Regions from separate parts of the Paraburkholderia sp. PREW-6R genome, predicted to be linked through region 1. Evidence: riboswitches for the same ligand, from Rfam matches in the RefSeq annotation. Region 1 holds a riboswitch; the other holds the start of a gene.

Evidence for each region. Region 1 has a riboswitch for glycine ahead of AAGS40_RS19435 (D-amino acid dehydrogenase). Riboswitches for the same ligand answer to the same signal wherever they lie in the genome.
Region 2: another riboswitch for glycine. It lies ahead of gcvT (glycine cleavage system aminomethyltransferase GcvT); the one in region 1 lies ahead of AAGS40_RS19435 (D-amino acid dehydrogenase).

What each region holds. Positions count from the first base shown of each region.
Region 1 covers NZ_CP155074.1:943,588-951,855, reverse strand. Annotated here, with positions in the region: gene AAGS40_RS19460 (SLATT domain-containing protein) at 1-506, shown strand, start outside; gene AAGS40_RS19455 (YceH family protein) at 542-1,246, opposite strand; gene AAGS40_RS19450 (PaaI family thioesterase) at 1,756-2,151, opposite strand; gene AAGS40_RS19445 (MFS transporter) at 2,355-3,590, shown strand; gene AAGS40_RS19440 (LysE family translocator) at 3,713-4,345, opposite strand; glycine riboswitch at 4,545-4,637, shown strand; gene AAGS40_RS19435 (D-amino acid dehydrogenase) at 4,836-6,047, shown strand; gene AAGS40_RS19430 (BON domain-containing protein) at 6,085-6,345, shown strand; gene AAGS40_RS19425 (acetate/propionate family kinase) at 6,333-7,496, opposite strand; gene AAGS40_RS19420 (phosphoketolase family protein) at 7,509-8,268, opposite strand, start outside.
Region 2 covers NZ_CP155073.1:3,361,658-3,369,925, reverse strand. Annotated here, with positions in the region: gene gcvP (aminomethyl-transferring glycine dehydrogenase) at 1-1,080, opposite strand, end outside; gene gcvH (glycine cleavage system protein GcvH) at 1,151-1,531, opposite strand; gene gcvT (glycine cleavage system aminomethyltransferase GcvT) at 1,596-2,714, opposite strand; glycine riboswitch at 2,796-2,948, opposite strand; glycine riboswitch at 2,983-3,084, opposite strand; gene AAGS40_RS14920 (hypothetical protein) at 3,227-3,577, opposite strand; gene AAGS40_RS14915 (oxidoreductase) at 3,737-4,786, opposite strand; gene AAGS40_RS14910 (UvrD-helicase domain-containing protein) at 5,267-7,360, shown strand; gene AAGS40_RS14905 (c-type cytochrome) at 7,459-8,268, opposite strand, start outside.

The DNA.
Region 1 (8,268 bases):
CCGCCTACGAGCCGCCAGCCGACGAAACGCAACTGCTTCTGAAATGGATCAGGCGCGCCCGCGAATCGCAGATGAGTCACTACGACATGGCCGACCTGCTGTCGGCGCGCGACCGGCAGCTTGGCTGGCTGGTCACCGCGTTGAGCACGTTCGTCGGCACGGCGGTGTTCGCGTCGCTGAGTGCGGCCGCCGTTTCGCCGGCACTGCGCATTTTCGTGGGCCTCGTGAGCGTGACGGCCGCCGTGTCTTCGGCGCTGCAAACCTTCCTGAAGTACGCGCAGCGGGCGGAGAAACACCGCTCAGCCGGTGCGCGGTATGGCGCGGTGCGCCGCAGACTGGAAGCCGTCTTTGCAGGCGACCCCGACGCGCGCGATGGCCACTATCTGAGCGCGATCCGCGAGGAACTCGACCGCCTCGCCGAAGACTCGCCCAACGTGCCGCCACGCGTGTTTTATCGCACGCAGCGCACGCTTTCCGCGAACCGGGCAAGCGGCCGCGCTGCATGAAGCGCGAGCGTTCGCCCTTACGCGGCTCGGGGCGCTCAGGCGTCGCGGCCGACATCCTCGACTTCGATGCCCAGATCCGCCGCCATGCGCCGCACCACGGCTTGCAGGCGCTTCAGCTCGTCGGCGAGACGGTTCTGCTCTGCCTTCAGCGCCTCGAACGCGGATAGCGGCACGGCGTCTTCTGCGCCGCCTGGCTGCGCCAGTTCGCTCGCGCTCACCTCGCCGCACAGCAGATGCGTCCAGCGGCTCTCGCGTTCGCCCGGCGTGCGGGCGAGCTTGACGACCCGCGGCGGATCGCTCGCCGCGAGTTCGTCGAGGAACGCCTCGACCGACGAGATGTCCGCAAACCCATGCAGCCGCGCGCTGTTCAGCCGCAGCTCGGCGGCGGTCTGCGGGCCGCGCAGCAGCAACGTGGTCAGGAGCGCCGCCGACTGGCTCGGCAGACCCAGCACCCGGTTCATGTTGTGCTCGAAACGCGGCACGCGGCTGCTGCTGCCTTCCATCACGAGACTCAGGCGTTTCAGACCGTCGACGGCAGTCAGCACCTCGCCCTCGGTCGCGTTCATCACCGGCGCGCGGCCGGTCTTCTGATTGCAGCCGAGCGTCAGCGCGTTCAGCGACAGCGGATAACTGTCCGGCACCGTCTGCTGCTTTTCGACGAGCACGCCGAGCACGCGGCCCTCGAGCGGGGTCAGCGCGCGGATCGAAGGGCGGGAGGGAGTGTCGGGGGTGGCATTCATAGATGTATTTCTGCGACGGGAGTACGAGGATCGGCGATGTAGCTTGCGGCGAAAGTTGGCCGCGCGTTTGCAGCGCGGCGTTCGGCTCATTGACCGGCTGGTTGTCCGGCTAACTGCTTGGCTCATTCTCCAGCGAGATTTCCGCTGGTTTGCCGCTGGTTTTCCGCTGAAGCCCGGCGTCGCCAATCGCCGCAGCCGCGGCGATGGCGCGAAGCCTATCGGGTAAAACGCGCGGGTCGCGAATCGCCGGCTTTGGCGTCGCATCATCAGTCGGGGATCATGCGGGATGGCTACTATGATAAACGGCCCACGCAGGCGCGGTGCAGGAATCTCGGCGATCTGACGGATCTGTCGCGCCAGTCTGGCTTAAACACTGCTGCTGCACACTGCCGTGCGCTGATGGAATCAGCCGATGCTGATTCAGCATCTCGTGATTACGCGTGCGCCGCGCCTGGGCTGCGAAGCGCGCTCGGTCAGCGCACCCTTCCACCATCCCGACGACCCGTACATCAACTGCGTCGAGCATACTTGAACGTGCCCTGCGCGCTCGCAATCAGCAATGTGCCGTCCACCCATGCTTCGCCGCGCGCGAAGTAGATGGAATGGCCCGCGCGCTCCAGAAAACCCCTGGCCGTGACGGTCGTGCCCAATCCCTTGTCCAGATAACTGGTGGTCAGCGACAGGGTGAACGCATGGCGCGGCGGTTGCCCGGGCTCTGCAAAGATGCCGGCGTAACCGGCAGCGGCGTCGAGCATCGTGGCGATCGCGCCGCCCTGCAACACGCCCTGGCGATTGAGCTTGCTGCCGTCAATCGGCATGGTCAACTCGGCGTAGCCGTCACGCCATTGCGTCAGCCGCACGCCAAGCGATTCGAGGAACGGGTTGTCGATCGGAAAATCGGACATGGTCGGTTAGGGCCTCTGAAAGTGATCATGATGTTTCCGTCAGCATACTAGCGTTCGCCGCACACCCTGCGGCCTGCCTGTTTGCGCGCGCTCAGGCACAATCGCTCCATGCAGGCGTTTTGCGCACCCGCGAATCCCCGTTTTGCACACCGGTTTGCGGCCCTTCCACTCTGTATGCACGTCCACAACCACCCATCATCTGGATGACACCCACCACGCCTTCGGACGGCGCGCCGCACTGGCAGCGCAACCTGTATGTCTGCCTGTTCGGCTCGTTTACGACGATCGTCGCGATGACCCTGCTGCTGCCCTTTCTGCCGCTCTACGTGCAACAGCTCGGCGTGCGCTCCTCCGCGGCCGCCGTGCAATGGTCGGGGGTCGCATTCGGCGCGACGTTTCTCGCTGCCGCGCTGGTGTCCCCGCTGTGGGGCCGCATGGCCGACCGCTACGGACGCAAGCTGATCCTGATCCGCGCGAGCCTCGGCATGGCAGTCGTCATGTCGCTGCTCGGTCTTGCGCAGAACGTCTGGCAACTGGTCGGACTGCGCTTCCTCGCGGGCCTCGTCGGCGGCTATGCGTCGGGTGCGAATGTCATGATCGCCACCCAGACGCCGCGTGGGCGCACCGGCTGGGCGCTCGGCACACTGGCCTCCGGCATGATGGCGGGCAGTCTGGTCGGGCCGCTAGTGGGTGGCGCGCTGCCTCCGCTGATCGGCATTCGGAACACGTTTTTCATTGCCGGCGCGATGATTTTCTGCGCGTTCATTGCGACCGTGTGGCTCGTTCGGGAACAGCCGGTGGATCGTTCGCGTGTTCTGTCGAAAGAGACGGACGCCGCCACGAGTGGCTGGGCAAGCGTAGAGAATCTGCGGCCCGTGCTCGCCATGCTGATGACCTCCGGCCTGCTGATGTTCGCCAACATGTCGATCGAGCCGATCATCACCGTGTATGTCGCCCAGCTCGTGCATGACGCGCGGCATGTCACGCTGGTGTCGGGTTTCGTGATGTCGGCGTCGGCGCTCGGCAGCGTGCTCGCGGCGTCACGCGTCGGGCGGCTGGCCGACCGGATCGGCGCGCCAAAGGTCATCATCGCGTGCCTGACTGTGTGCGCGGTGCTGCTGGTGCCACAGGCATTCGTCACGAACGGCGCGCAACTCGTCGTGCTGCGCTTTCTGATGGGGCTCGCGCTTGCGGGACTGTTGCCGTGCATCACGAGCGTGATCCGTCACAGCGTGCCGGAGCGGTCGGCGGGCTACATTCTCGGCTATGCGACATCCGCGAATTACGCAGGCCAGGTGACCGGGCCGCTCGCGGGCGGCTTCGTCGGCGCGCATCTGGGCATGCAGGCCGTGTTTCTGATCACGAGCGTGTTGATGCTATGCGGCGCGCTGTTCAATGTCTGGGTGTTCAGAGGCGTGACGCGCGCGCACAGCGGTTGACGCAAACGGCTCACTCTGGCCTCTAGCCGCGCTCCGCGCATCTGCGCTCGCTGCGCACATCAGCGTTGCGCGGCCCGCTCGCCTCGCTCCAGCTATTTGTCCGCGCCGGTCTTCACCATCGCTTAACGGCGCGAATCCAGCGCGATACGCACCGCGAGGCCGGCGAGCACGGTGCCCATCAGCCACCGTTGCACCAGCAACCAGACCGGTCGCCCCGCGAGAAATCCTGCAATCGAACCCGCCATGCTCGCGATCAGCGCATTGACGGTGACGGCGATCACGATCTGCACGCACCCCAGCGCGATCGACTGGGACAGCACGCTGCCGTGTCCCGGCGAAATGAATTGCGGCAGCAGCGAAAGATACATGACCGCAATCTTCGGATTGGCGAGATTGGTGACGAAGCCCATCGTGAAGAGCTTGCGGCGGCTGTCGTGCGGCAGATCACGCGCCTGGAACGGCGAGCGGCCGCCGGGTTTGACTGCCTGCCAGGCGAGGTAAAGCAGATACAGCGCGCCGCAAAAGCGCAGCGCGTCGTATGCGTAAGGCACTGTCATCAGCAACGCGGTAATGCCGAATGCGGCGCAAAACATGTAGAACACGTAGCCGAGCGCGACACCGCCCAGCGACACCAGCCCCGCGCGCGGCCCCTGACACAGTGAGCGCGAAATCAGATAGATCATGTTCGGCCCCGGCGTCAGCACCATGGCGAACGAGACAAGAGCGAAGGCAAGCAGCGTGGCGGCGGTAGGCACGACGTTCTCCTTTATGCATCGTACGATCAATTCCGTCCAATATAACGGATGGTCGGGGGGACTGCCCGCAACTGCGCAATCGCACCGCCCAGACGCGCAGCCCTTTGAAAATGTCCGACATCATGGCGGCGGGAGCATCGCCCGATTGCACGAAACACTTGCGGCAAACTTTTTTGCCCGGTATTGTCGAGCCGTTCTGCAATGCAGCGCGGGAGAGCTCGCCAGTTTTCATGGCGACGCCGACGGAGCAACCGCCCCGGAAACTCTCAGGCAAAAGGACCGCGCAGCTGGAACATCTGGAGAGCGGCGCATCGGCGATCAGCGGGCAGCATGCGCCCACCGAAGGGGATTCCCCACACCCGGCACGCGATCGAACGCGGCGCCGCGCGGCGCGGGAAGAAACTCTCAGGTACATGGACAGATGGGGCATCCCCGCCGGTTTCGACAACGAAATCGACACCGGTGATGCTCAACTTATCTGGACCATGACATGTCACGTATCGCCATCATCGGCGCCGGCATTACCGGCGTCACGACTGCCCACGCGCTCGCGCAGCGCGGCCATCACGTCACCGTGTTCGAGCGCAACCGCTACGCGGCAATGGAAACGTCGTTTGCAAACGGCGGCCAGCTTTCCGCCAGCAACGCGGAGGTCTGGAACAGCGCGGCCACCGTGCTGAAAGGCCTGCGCTGGATGCTCACGCGCGACGCCCCGCTCCTGCTCAATCCCGCGCCCACCTGGCACAAGTATTCGTGGATGGGCGAATTCCTCCGGCAGATTCCGCACTACCGCGCGAACACGGTGGAAACCGTGCGTCTTGCGATTGCCGCGCGCGAGCATCTGTTTTCGATCGCACAAACGGAGGGCATCGACTTCGATCTGGAGCGGCGCGGCATTCTGCACATCTACAAGACACAAAAGGAATTCGACGCGGCGAGCAAAGTGAACGCCCTTCTGCGCGAAGGCGGGCTTGACCGCAGTCCGGTCAGTGCGGGCGAGTTGCAGCGCATCGAACCCACGCTGCATGGCAACTTTTTTGGCGGCTTCTTTACGCCGTCCGACTCCACCGGCGACATCCACAAGTTCACGCGCGGACTCGCGCAGGCGTGCCAGCGTCACGGCGTGCAATTTCACTATGACGCCGAGATTACGTCGATTGAACAACCGGCCGACGGACGTTTCTCGCTGATGGTGAACCTCGACGGCGAGCCGCAGCCCTTTACGTTCGAGCAGATCGTAATCTGCGCCGGCGTGAAGAGCCGTGATTTCGCGGCGATGCTCGGCGACCATGTGAACATCTATCCGGTGAAGGGTTACTCGATCACCGTCTGTCTCGACGATGAAACCAGCCAGCAGCACGCGCCATGGGTGAGCCTGCTCGACGACAGCGCGAAGATCGTGACGAGCCGCCTTGGCGCGGACCGTTTTCGCATCGCCGGCACGGCGGAAATCAACGGCTTTAATCGCGACATCCGCTCGGACCGCATCGCGCCGCTCGTGGACTGGACCCGGCGGCATTTTCCCAACGTGTCGACCGCGCGCGTGATTCCGTGGGCAGGACTGCGGCCCATGCTGCCGAGCATGCTGCCCAAGGTAGGACGCGGAAAACGGCGCGGCGTGTTTTACAACACGGGGCACGGTCACCTGGGATGGACGCTGTCGGCCGCTACGGCTCAGGCAGTGGCCGGCGCCATTCAGTGATAGTGTTCTCCCTTGCGTCGGATTTCGTGGAGAACCTATGTCTGATGTCCGCAACGGCGGCGACCGGCTCAGCGACGAGCAGATCGCCACGGAGGCCGCGCGGCGTCTCGCGTGGGACGCCGCGGTGCCGGAAGGCAAGGTGAACGTCTCCGTGACCGATGGCCGGATCACGCTGCGCGGCGAACTCGAGCGCGATCAGCAACGCAGCGCCGCGCTCGAAGACGTGACGCGTCTATTTGGCGTAACCGGCGTGTCCGATTGCACCGTCGTCAAACCAGCGTCACGTCAGGCGGACTGACCGCCCGATTCGAGCAGCGCGCGGCAATGCCGCGCGATCTGCTTTTCCTCCTCCGTGTGAATCGCGCGCACGCGCCCCGCCGGATCGTGTTCCGACAGTCCGATAAACGACAACCCGTCACACACGCGTTGACGCATCGCTTCGCTGTGCTCGCCGATGCCGCCCGTGAACACCAGCAGATCGATGCCACCGAGGAGCGCCGCATACGCGCCGATCGTCTTGCGTACTGCCGTCGCAAACGCGTCGAGCGCGAGTTCCGCGCTGGCGTCCCCGGCCGCAGCGCGCTTTTCCAGCGCCTGCATATCGCTTTCGCCGTCCGTATAACCGGCGAGACCGCTGTGACGGTTCAGTAGCGTTTCCAGCGCGTTGGCATCGAGATGTTCGGTGCGCATCAGATACAGCAGCACGCCGGGATCGAGATCGCCGCTGCGCGTGCCCATCGGCACGCCGCCCGTTGGCGTCATACCCATCGACGTATCGACCGACTTGCCGTCTCGCAATGCGCACACGCTCGATCCATTGCCGAGATGAGCGAACACCGCGCGCGCCGGCAGGTCGTCGCCGAGCTGCGCGACCAGCGACTCGTACGACAGTCCATGAAAACCATACCGGATCACGCCCTGCTCTGCGTAACGGCGCGGCAATGGCAACTGCGCCGCGCGCGGCGGCAGCGTCGCGTGAAATGCCGTGTCGAAGCACGCGAAATGCTGCGCGTCGCTGAAAATGGCCGACGCCTCGTCGATCAGCGCCAGCGCAGGCGGAATATGCAAGGGCGCGAAGTGCGTCGCGTCCTGCAATTGCCGCCGCACGTCGGCGGTGATGCGCTGATGCGTGCGCAGATGCGGGCCGCCATGCACCACGCGATGCCCTACCGCCGTGGGACGCACCTCGTTCTGCTCGGCGAGCACCCGTGTGAGCTTCTGCAACGCGTCGGTCTGCGATTCGAGCACATGCGCCTGCTCCTCGAGCACGCGGCCGTCGGGCGCCTTGATCCGCAGACTGCCGTCGTCGCGGCCGATGCCCTGCGCGCTGCCTTCGAGCAGCAGCGCTTCATCGCCGTTCGCCTGTTGGAAAAGCCCGAATTTCAGCGACGACGAACCGCTGTTGAGCACGAGGATCGTCGCGTGCCCGGTCTCGTCTTGTGTATGCATGGCGTGCCTCGCTCAGCCTTTCCACGTCCAGTTGCGGATGGCTTCCTGGTCGATGCCCTCTTCATGCGCGTACGCAAGGTGCTCGATGATCTGCCCACGCAGCCACTCTTTCGCATGATCGCCGACGCCGCGCAGCTTCGGCACCCGGTCGATCACGTCGATCGCGAGCGAAAATCGGTCCACGTCGTTGATGATCGCGAGTTCGAGCGGCGTGTTGATATTGCCCTTCTCGTGGTAACCGTGCACATGCAGATTGTCGTGATTGGTCCGGTTGTACGTGAGCTTGTGAACCAGCGACGCATACGAGTGGAAGTTGAAGATCACGGGCTTGTCGGCGGTGAAGAGGGAGTCGAAATCGCGATTCGAAAGACCATGCGGGTGCGCGTGCTCCGGCATCAGACGGAACAGATCGACCACGTTCACGAAGCGGATCTTCAGATCCGGAAACTGCCCTTTCAGGATTTCGACCGCGGCGAGCGCCTCCATGGTCGCGATGTCGCCCGCGCAGGCGATCACCACGTCCGGCTCCACGCCCTGATCCGTCGACGCCCAATCCCAAATGCCAATGCCTTTCGTGCAATGCGTGACCGCCGCTTCCATGTCGAGATATTGCAGATGAGGCTGCTTGTCCGCGACGATCACGTTCACGTAATCGCGCGAGCGCAGGCAGTGATCGGCCACGCTCAGCAGGCAGTTCGCGTCGGGCGGCAGATAGATACGCACGACGTCCGGGCTCTTATTCGTCACTACGTCGAGAAAACCGGGGTCCTGA
Region 2 (8,268 bases), on a different replicon from region 1:
CATGCTGGCCATGATCGCGAGCAGTGCCTGCGCGGTGCACACGTTCGAGGTCGCCTTTTCGCGGCGGATATGCTGTTCACGCGTTTGCAGCGCGAGGCGCAGCGCAGGGTTGCCTTGCGCGTCGACGGTCACGCCGACGAGCCGCCCCGGCATCTGGCGCTTGAACTCATCGCGCACGGCGAGGTAAGCCGCGTGCGGGCCGCCGAAGCCGACCGGCACGCCGAAACGCTGCGTGTTGCCCACCGCCACGTCCGCGCCCCATTCGCCCGGCGGCGTGAGCACGGTCAATGCGAGCAGATCGGCGGCGACCACCACGTGGCCGCCCGCTGCGTGGATCGCTTCGGTGAGCGCGCGGTAGTCGCGCACGTCGCCGTTCACACCCGGGTACTGCAGCAGCACGCCGAACGCGTTTGCGTTCGCGGCGTCGGCGGCCGGACCGACTTTGACTTCGATGCCAACCGGCGTCGCGCGCGTTTTCACCACTTCGATGGTTTGCGGCAGCACGTCGTCGGCGACGTAAAACACGTTCGACTTCGGCTTGCCGACGCGTTGCAGCAGCGTCATCGCCTCGGCGGCGGCGGTGGCTTCGTCGAGCAGCGAGGCGTTCGAAATGGCCAGTCCCGTCAGGTCGACGATCATCTGCTGGAAGTTCAGCAGCGCCTCCAGACGGCCTTGCGAGATTTCCGGCTGGTAGGGCGTGTACGCGGTGTACCACGCCGGATTTTCCAGCACGTTACGCAGGATCACCGCCGGCGTGTGCGTGTTGTAATAGCCCTGCCCAATGTACGAGCGAAACACCTGGTTCCTGTCCGCGAGTTCACGCAGCGACGCGAGCGCTTCGGCTTCGCTTTTCGGTTGTGTGAACGAACCGAGCGGCAGCGTCTCGGTGCGGCGGATCGTCTTCGGAATGACGGCGTCGATCAGCGCGGCGCGCGACGCAAAGCCGAGGGCGTCGAGCATCGCTTGCTGGTCGGCCGAATCCGGGCCGATATGCCGTTCGGCGAAGGCGTCGTGCACTTCGAGCGCGGCGAGCGAGAGTGGAGTGCGGTTCATCAGACGATCCGGGTGTTCGAGCTTCATGAGGTATTCCTCGCGGTGCGGCGCGCCATGCTGACGGCCGCCGCACCTGACGGTTTAACGATAAGGTGAATCAGGCGCCGATCGATTGGCTGTAGGCGTTTGCATCGATCAGACGATCCTGCGTCGCGTCGGCGGCCGGCTTGATCTTGAAGAGCCAGCTTTCGTACGGCGTGCTGTTGACCGAGTCCGGCGTATCGGCCACGGCCGTGTTCGCTTCGATGATTTCGCCCGAGACCGGCGCGTAGATGTCGGAGGCGGCCTTTACCGACTCGATGACGGCGACGGTGTCGCCGGCGGTCACGGTCTTGCCCAGTTCCTGGACTTCGAAGAAGACGATGTCGCCGAGCGCTTCCTGCGCGTGGTCGGTGATCCCGACCGTCAGCGTGCCGTCCGCTTCCGTGCGGACCCATTCGTGCGATTCGGTGTATTTCAGATCGGCCGGGATGCTCATTGAATGCTCCTATGCGGTGTAATTCGGTGGTGACTTGAAAGAGGTGGACGTACGCGCCGTCTGCTCAGACCGCGAGCACTTTGCCGTTGCGCACGAACGGCAGTTTTACCACGCGTGCAGGAACGTTTTTGTCGCGGATCTGGACATGCACCGTGTCGCCCGGCTGCACGCCTGTCGGCACGCGTGCAAAAGCGATCGATTCCTGCATGGTCGGCGAAAAGGTGCCGCTCGTGATTTCGCCTTCGCCCTGCGGCGTGACGACTTTCTGGTGAGCACGCAGCACGCCTGCCGCCTTGCCATTTTCCTTCAGCAGGATCAGGCCGACGAACGCAGCCCGCGAACCGTCCGCCTCCAGCCGGCCCTTGCCGACGAAGTCGCGCGGCGAGGTCAGATCGACGGTCCATGCGAGACCGGCGTCGAGCGGCGAGACGTTGTCGTCCATATCCTGGCCGTACAGATTCATGCCGGCTTCGAGGCGCAGCGTGTCGCGCGCACCGAGGCCGGCCGGGCGCACGCCTTGTGCTCGCAGCGCGTTCCACAACGCTTCGACGTGGTCCGCCGGGACAATGATCTCGAAGCCGTCTTCGCCCGTGTAGCCGGTGCGCGCGACGGTGAGTTCGCCGAACGGCGTGTCGTCGATGCGTGCGGCGTTGAACGGCTTCATCGATTCAGTGGCGACGCGCACGGCCGGCACGGTCTGCCAGACTTTTTCGCGCGCATTCGGGCCTTGCACGGCGACGATCGCATAGTCGCGGCGCGGCGTGATCGTGAGGCCGAAGCTGCCTTCGGCATTGAGCTGGCCGAACCACGCGATGTCTTTGTCCGCGGTGCCCGCGTTGACCACCACGCGGAAATGATCTTCGCCGAAGTAATAGACGATCAGATCGTCGATCACGCCGCCGTTCGGGTTCAGCAGACAGGAGTAAAGCGCGCGGCCCGGCGTTTGGAGTTTGGCGACGTTGTTGGCGAGCGCGAATTCGAAGAAGGCGCGCACGCGCTCGCCGGTGAAGTCGACGACGCACATGTGCGAGACGTCGAACATGCCGGCGTCGGTGCGCACGGCGCGGTGTTCGTCGATTTGCGAGCCGTAGTTGACAGGCATGTCCCAGCCGCCGAAATCGACCATGCGGGCGTTGAGCGCACGATGGGTGGCGTTGAGCGGGGTGTGTTTGAGTTCGGTCATGGGGCCTCGGGCATCTCGCGAAACATAAAAGGCCATGCGGCGCAACGCCTCGCCGGCCTGATGCCTGCGAGCGTGATCGTGCATGACCCCTCTGTCCTCGATACCTGAGAGATTGCGCTGCCGTGACACTTCTACAAGTCACGGGGAAACGCGCGCCCCTTCGGTGGGCAGCTTGCCGGGTCTTTGTCATGGCGATGACGCCGACGGCTACTGCCGCTCTCCAGAGTGCGAAAAACCGGTGCCGTGAATGCTGCCTCAAAGCGGGTTTTTCGACGCGGTCGGTCCTTTTGCCTGAGAGTTTGCGGGTGTGCCCCTTCGGCGGCGCGGCCTGCGATTCCTTGCGGCCAGCACGCTCTCCCGACGCGTGCGGCGAATGTACGCGAGCCCCGGAGGCTTGTCAAATAAAGGCCCGCAAGCCGTGCGGGGGTTGGCGACGCCGGTCTGCACGTATCAAAAAAAAGCGCGGGGACAGGCTGCCGCCGCGCTTTTGCCGTCAATGGCCATCGGCCAACTTATTCGCCGATGGCGTGCGCCGCGCCGTCCAGTTCCTGGTTCAGCACGCGCTGTTCTTCGGCCGACAAACCGCCGCCATGTTGCGCGGCCATGTCGTGTGCTTCCTGACGGATCACATCGAGACGATGATGCAGCGCGCCGCCTTGCGGAGGCGGGTAATAGCCCTGGTTGACGTGGTTGTCGATGCGGCGGCTCAGGTTGTCGAGACGGCCGTCGACCTGATGCAGGCGCTGATCCGCGATCTGTTGCGGATTGGGACGCGGAGCGGGTGCGGGTTGCGGCGCCACCACGCAGGCGGCGAGGGAACTGAGCAAGGCGGACGCAGCGAGTGCGCGGACGATACGGGGCATGGACTCTCCGGGAAGTCGTTGTCGTTTTGTGCTGTTACGGTGATACGAACGCATGGGCTCGCCCGCGCGCTGACGGCGCGCGCGGGCTTATTTGTAACGTTATGTTCCTTACGGACGTGTAGGGTCGGCGCGCCGCGGCGGGGGCCGTGCAGAAGCGCGTTATCGAATCCGCTCGAACGGCAGGCGCACGCCTTCTTCGGAACTGCGCGCGGCAAGTTCGATGATCGTCATGACGTCCACCGCGTCTTGCGGCGTGACCGGGAATTTATCGCCGTTCTGGATTGCATCGGCCAACGCGATATAGAAGCCGGTGTAGTCGCCATGGCGAGTCGGCTGCTTGCGCTCCACTTCCTGGTCGCCTTCCAGCACACGCAGCGTGCCCGCTTCGTTGCCCGCGCCGAAACCCTCGTCGCCCGGACGCAAGCCGGCTTTGAGCTGATCTTCCTGGGTATCGAGTCCGTACTTCACATAGCTGCCGCGCGTGCCGTGAATCGAAAAACGCGGCGCAACCAGCGCGGTCAACGCACTGGCGTGCAGCACGACTTCGAAGTCGCCGTAGCCGAGTTGAATATGCACGTAGTCAGGCGCGCCGGCCTGGTCGCGATGCGTGCGCACCGTCGCCGAGACGGTTTGCGGTGCGCCGAACAGCGCCAGCGCCTGATCGATCAGATGCGGCCCGAGGTCGAGCAGCAGGCCGCCGCCGCGCGACGCCTCTTCACGCCAGCGCTGACGCACTTCAGGACGGAAACGGTCGAAATGGGATTCGTATTGGGTGATGCGGCCCAGCACCTGACTCGCGAGCAGATCGCGTACGGTGAGAAAATCGCCATCCCAGCGGCGATTGTGGAACGGCACGAACAACTTGCCGCGAGCGAGCGCGATATTGGCGAGCGTGTGGGCGTCGGCGGCGGTCAGCGTGACCGGCTTGTCGACCACGACATGTTTGCCCGCCTCCAGCGTGCGGCGTGCGAGGTCGAAATGGGTATCGTTCGGCGTTGCGATCACGACGCAGTCGAGGTCGTCGAGCGCCAGCAGCGCGTCGAGATCGGCGACTACCTTTGTGTGCGGATAATCGGCGAGCGCGCGCTCGGGCTGACCTGTTGCAATGGCGGCAACGGTGGCCCGACCGCTGTGTTCGATGACCGGCGCGTGAAAGGTGGCGCCAGCAAAACCGTAACCCATCAATCCAATCTTTAGCGATGCGGACATGCGTGTCTTCCTGCAAAACGGCGCGCCGCTTTGCCACCGCGGCGGCGGCGCGCTACAGCGTGATTGTGGCATGGCGCGAGGACGGTCTGTCAGGTGGGTGGCGAAGCGGCCCACGCAAATAGGTAATCGGCGCGGGAAGCTGCCTCGCCATTGAGTGCCGGATCCAGCGCGTCGAGCCGGCGTACCCCTATATGCCTCGCGAACTGGCGGATTGATCAGTGTGTCAGTCCGCAGCGTTTAACCGGGCATTCCCATCGTGCTCTTCTTCGCATTTCCCGTTGCCTTTCCATCGCGTTTTCCGTCGTGTTTTCCGTCGCGTTTTCCATGTTAACATCGCTCCTCCCGGGCAGAGCGAGGCGAGCCGAAACGCCTGTCGCATCAGATTAGCGCCCGCTCGCAGCCCCACGCAGCATGCCGCAGGGCCCTTGCCGTCGCGATGCCGCGCCCTGCCGCCTTCAACCGCATTCCCCGTCCATAACGATGTCCGCAGGCCTGAACCCCGCTCAAAATGAAGCGGTCCGCTATCTCGACGGTCCGTGTCTCGTGCTCGCCGGCGCCGGCAGCGGCAAGACACGCGTGATTACGCAGAAAATCGCGCATCTGATCGAAGCAAAAGGCTTCGAGCCGCGCCATATCGCCGCCGTCACCTTCACGAACAAAGCCGCGGCGGAAATGCGCGAGCGCGTCGGGAAATTGCTCGAAGGCAAGACGCTCACGACGCCGGGCAAGGAAGGCCGCAAGGTGCCCGTCAATCAGCTGACGGTGTGTACTTTCCACTCGCTCGGCGTACAGATTTTGCGTCAGGAAGCGGAGCACGTCGGGCTGAAGCCGCAGTTCTCGATCATGGATTCCGACGACTGCTTCGGCATGATCCAGGAACAGGTCGGCTCGACGGACAAGGGCTTTATCCGCAAGATCCAGTCGATCATTTCGCTGTGGAAAAATGGCCTCATCATGCCCGAAGAGGCGATCTCGATCGCGGCAAACGAAGACGAGCATCAGGCCGCGATCGTTTATCGCAACTACGTGGCCACGCTGCACGCTTATCAGGCGGTGGATTTCGACGATCTGATCCGCCTGCCCGCCGAGCTTTTTGCGAAAAACGAGCAGGTGCGCGACCGCTGGCAGAACAGGTTGCGCTATTTGCTGATCGACGAATATCAGGACACCAACGCGTGCCAGTACGAACTGGTCAAGCTGCTGGCCGGCCCGCGCGGCGCGTTCACGGCGGTCGGTGACGACGACCAGGCCATTTACGGCTGGCGCGGTGCGACGCTCGAAAATCTCGGCCAGCTCAGCAAGGATTTTCCGAAGCTGCACATCATCAAGCTCGAACAGAATTACCGGTCGACGGTGCGCATTCTCACCGCCGCCAACAACGTGATCGCCAACAACCCGAAGCTGTTCGAGAAAAAGCTGTGGTCCGAACACGGGATGGGCGACACCATCACCGTCACCGGCTGCAACGACGAAGAGCACGAAGCCGAATCGGTCGTGTTTCGCCTGTCGGCGCACAAGTTCGAGCGCCGCGCGAATTTCCGCGACTACGCGATCCTCTATCGCGGCAATTTCCAGGCGCGCATCTTCGAACAGGTGCTGCGGCGCGAACGGATTCCGTATGTGCTCTCGGGCGGTCAGTCGTTTTTCGACAAGGCCGAGATCAAGGACATCTGCGCGTATCTGCGCCTGATCGCCAATGCGAATGACGATCCGGCGTTCATCCGCGCAATCACCACGCCGCGCCGCGGCGTCGGCAATACCACGCTCGAAGCGCTCGGCTCGTTTGCCGGCCAGGCGAAGGTGTCGCTCTTCGAGGCGGTGTACATGGGCGGGATCGAAGCACGCCTGTCACCGCGGCAGATCGAGCCGATGCGTGTGTTCTGCGACTTCATGCAGCGCCTCACCGATCGCGCGGAAAAGGACCCGGCCGGTCCGCTGCTCGACGAACTGATGGACGCGATCCACTACGAGGCGTACCTGTACGACGCGTTCGACGAGCGCCAGGCGCAGTCCAAGTGGCAGAACGTGCTGGAGTTCATGGAGTGGCTCAAGCGCAAGGGCACGAAAGCCGAGGCGCAAGGTGCGGCGGACGCGGGCGAAGCGACCGGCTACGACACCGCCGATGGTTTCGGCGACACCGGCAAGAATCTGCTCGGACTGATCCAGACGGTCGCGTTGATGTCGATGCTCGAAGGGCGCGAGGAGGATCCGGACGCCGTGCGGCTTTCGACGGTGCACGCGTCGAAGGGTCTGGAGTATCCGCACGTGTTTCTGGTGGGCGTCGAGGAAGGCATCATGCCGCATCGCGGCGGCGCCGACGACGAGCCGATCGACGACGCGCGCATCGAGGAAGAGCGCAGGCTGATGTACGTCGCGATTACACGGGCGCAGCGCAGTCTGCATCTGAACTGGTGCAAGAAGCGCAAACGGGCGCGCGAGACGGTGGTGTGCGAGCCGTCGCGGTTCATCCCCGAAATGCTGCTCGACGACGCCCCACCGCCGACAGCCGAAGAAGCGCCGATGTCGCCGAAAGACCGGCTGGCGAGTCTGAAGGCGTTGTTGCAGAAGCCTTGAGTTTTATCGGGATGCGAGCTGAATTAGAAAACCCTGCCCGTGCTGGTGAGCACGCGGCAGGGTTTTTATTACGCCTTTCGACAGCGCGCGGTGCGCTTTTATTTCGCTGCGCTGACCATGTAGTCGACGGCGGCTTTCACGTCGGCGTCCGACGCATTCGAGCCGCCTTTCGCGGGCATCGCGCCCTTGCCGTGCAGCGCGTAGTTGTAGATCACGTCCATGGGGTCTTTCAGACGCGGCGCCCATGCTTCCTTGTCGCCGAACTTGGGCGCGTTCAGCACGCCGGCGGCGTGACATGCCTGACAAACCTGCTGATAGAGCGCCTTGCCGGCCTGCGATGCGTCCGCGCTTTGGGCGCCGCCCGCTGCCGGCGCGGCGGCTTGCGGCACGCTTGCCATGGCCGCCATGGCCGCGGCCGCCTGCGTCGCGGCGGTGTCCGATGCGCCGCCGGCCGCTGCCGCACCCGGTGCGGCGGCTGCGCCAGAACTCGCCGCTGCCGCGCCCGCCGCCGGCTGGGCCGGTTCGGGGAAACTCGCGCCGGAGTTGTTCGCCATGTACACCACGGCGCGGGCGATTTCGAAATCGCTGTAGTCGTCAGGGCTCGTGCCGCCGCGCGGCGGCATCGCGCCCTTACCCGCGAGCGCCGTTTTCCAGAGCGTGTCGAACCCCTGCGAGATGCGCGGCGCCCAGTCGGCGGTATTGGTGAATTTCGGCGCGCCTGCTGCACCGGACGCGTGACAGGCCGAGCACACAGCCTTGTACACTTCCTCGCCGGTTTTGTAGACGCGCGGTGCGTTGGCGTCGCGAATGTCGACCTGGGCCAACGGCTTGATGCGGGCGGTGACTTCGGCGTCCGACAGACTGTCGGTGCCGGCGCCGGTGCGCGTCGAGTTGTCGACGTAGACGGC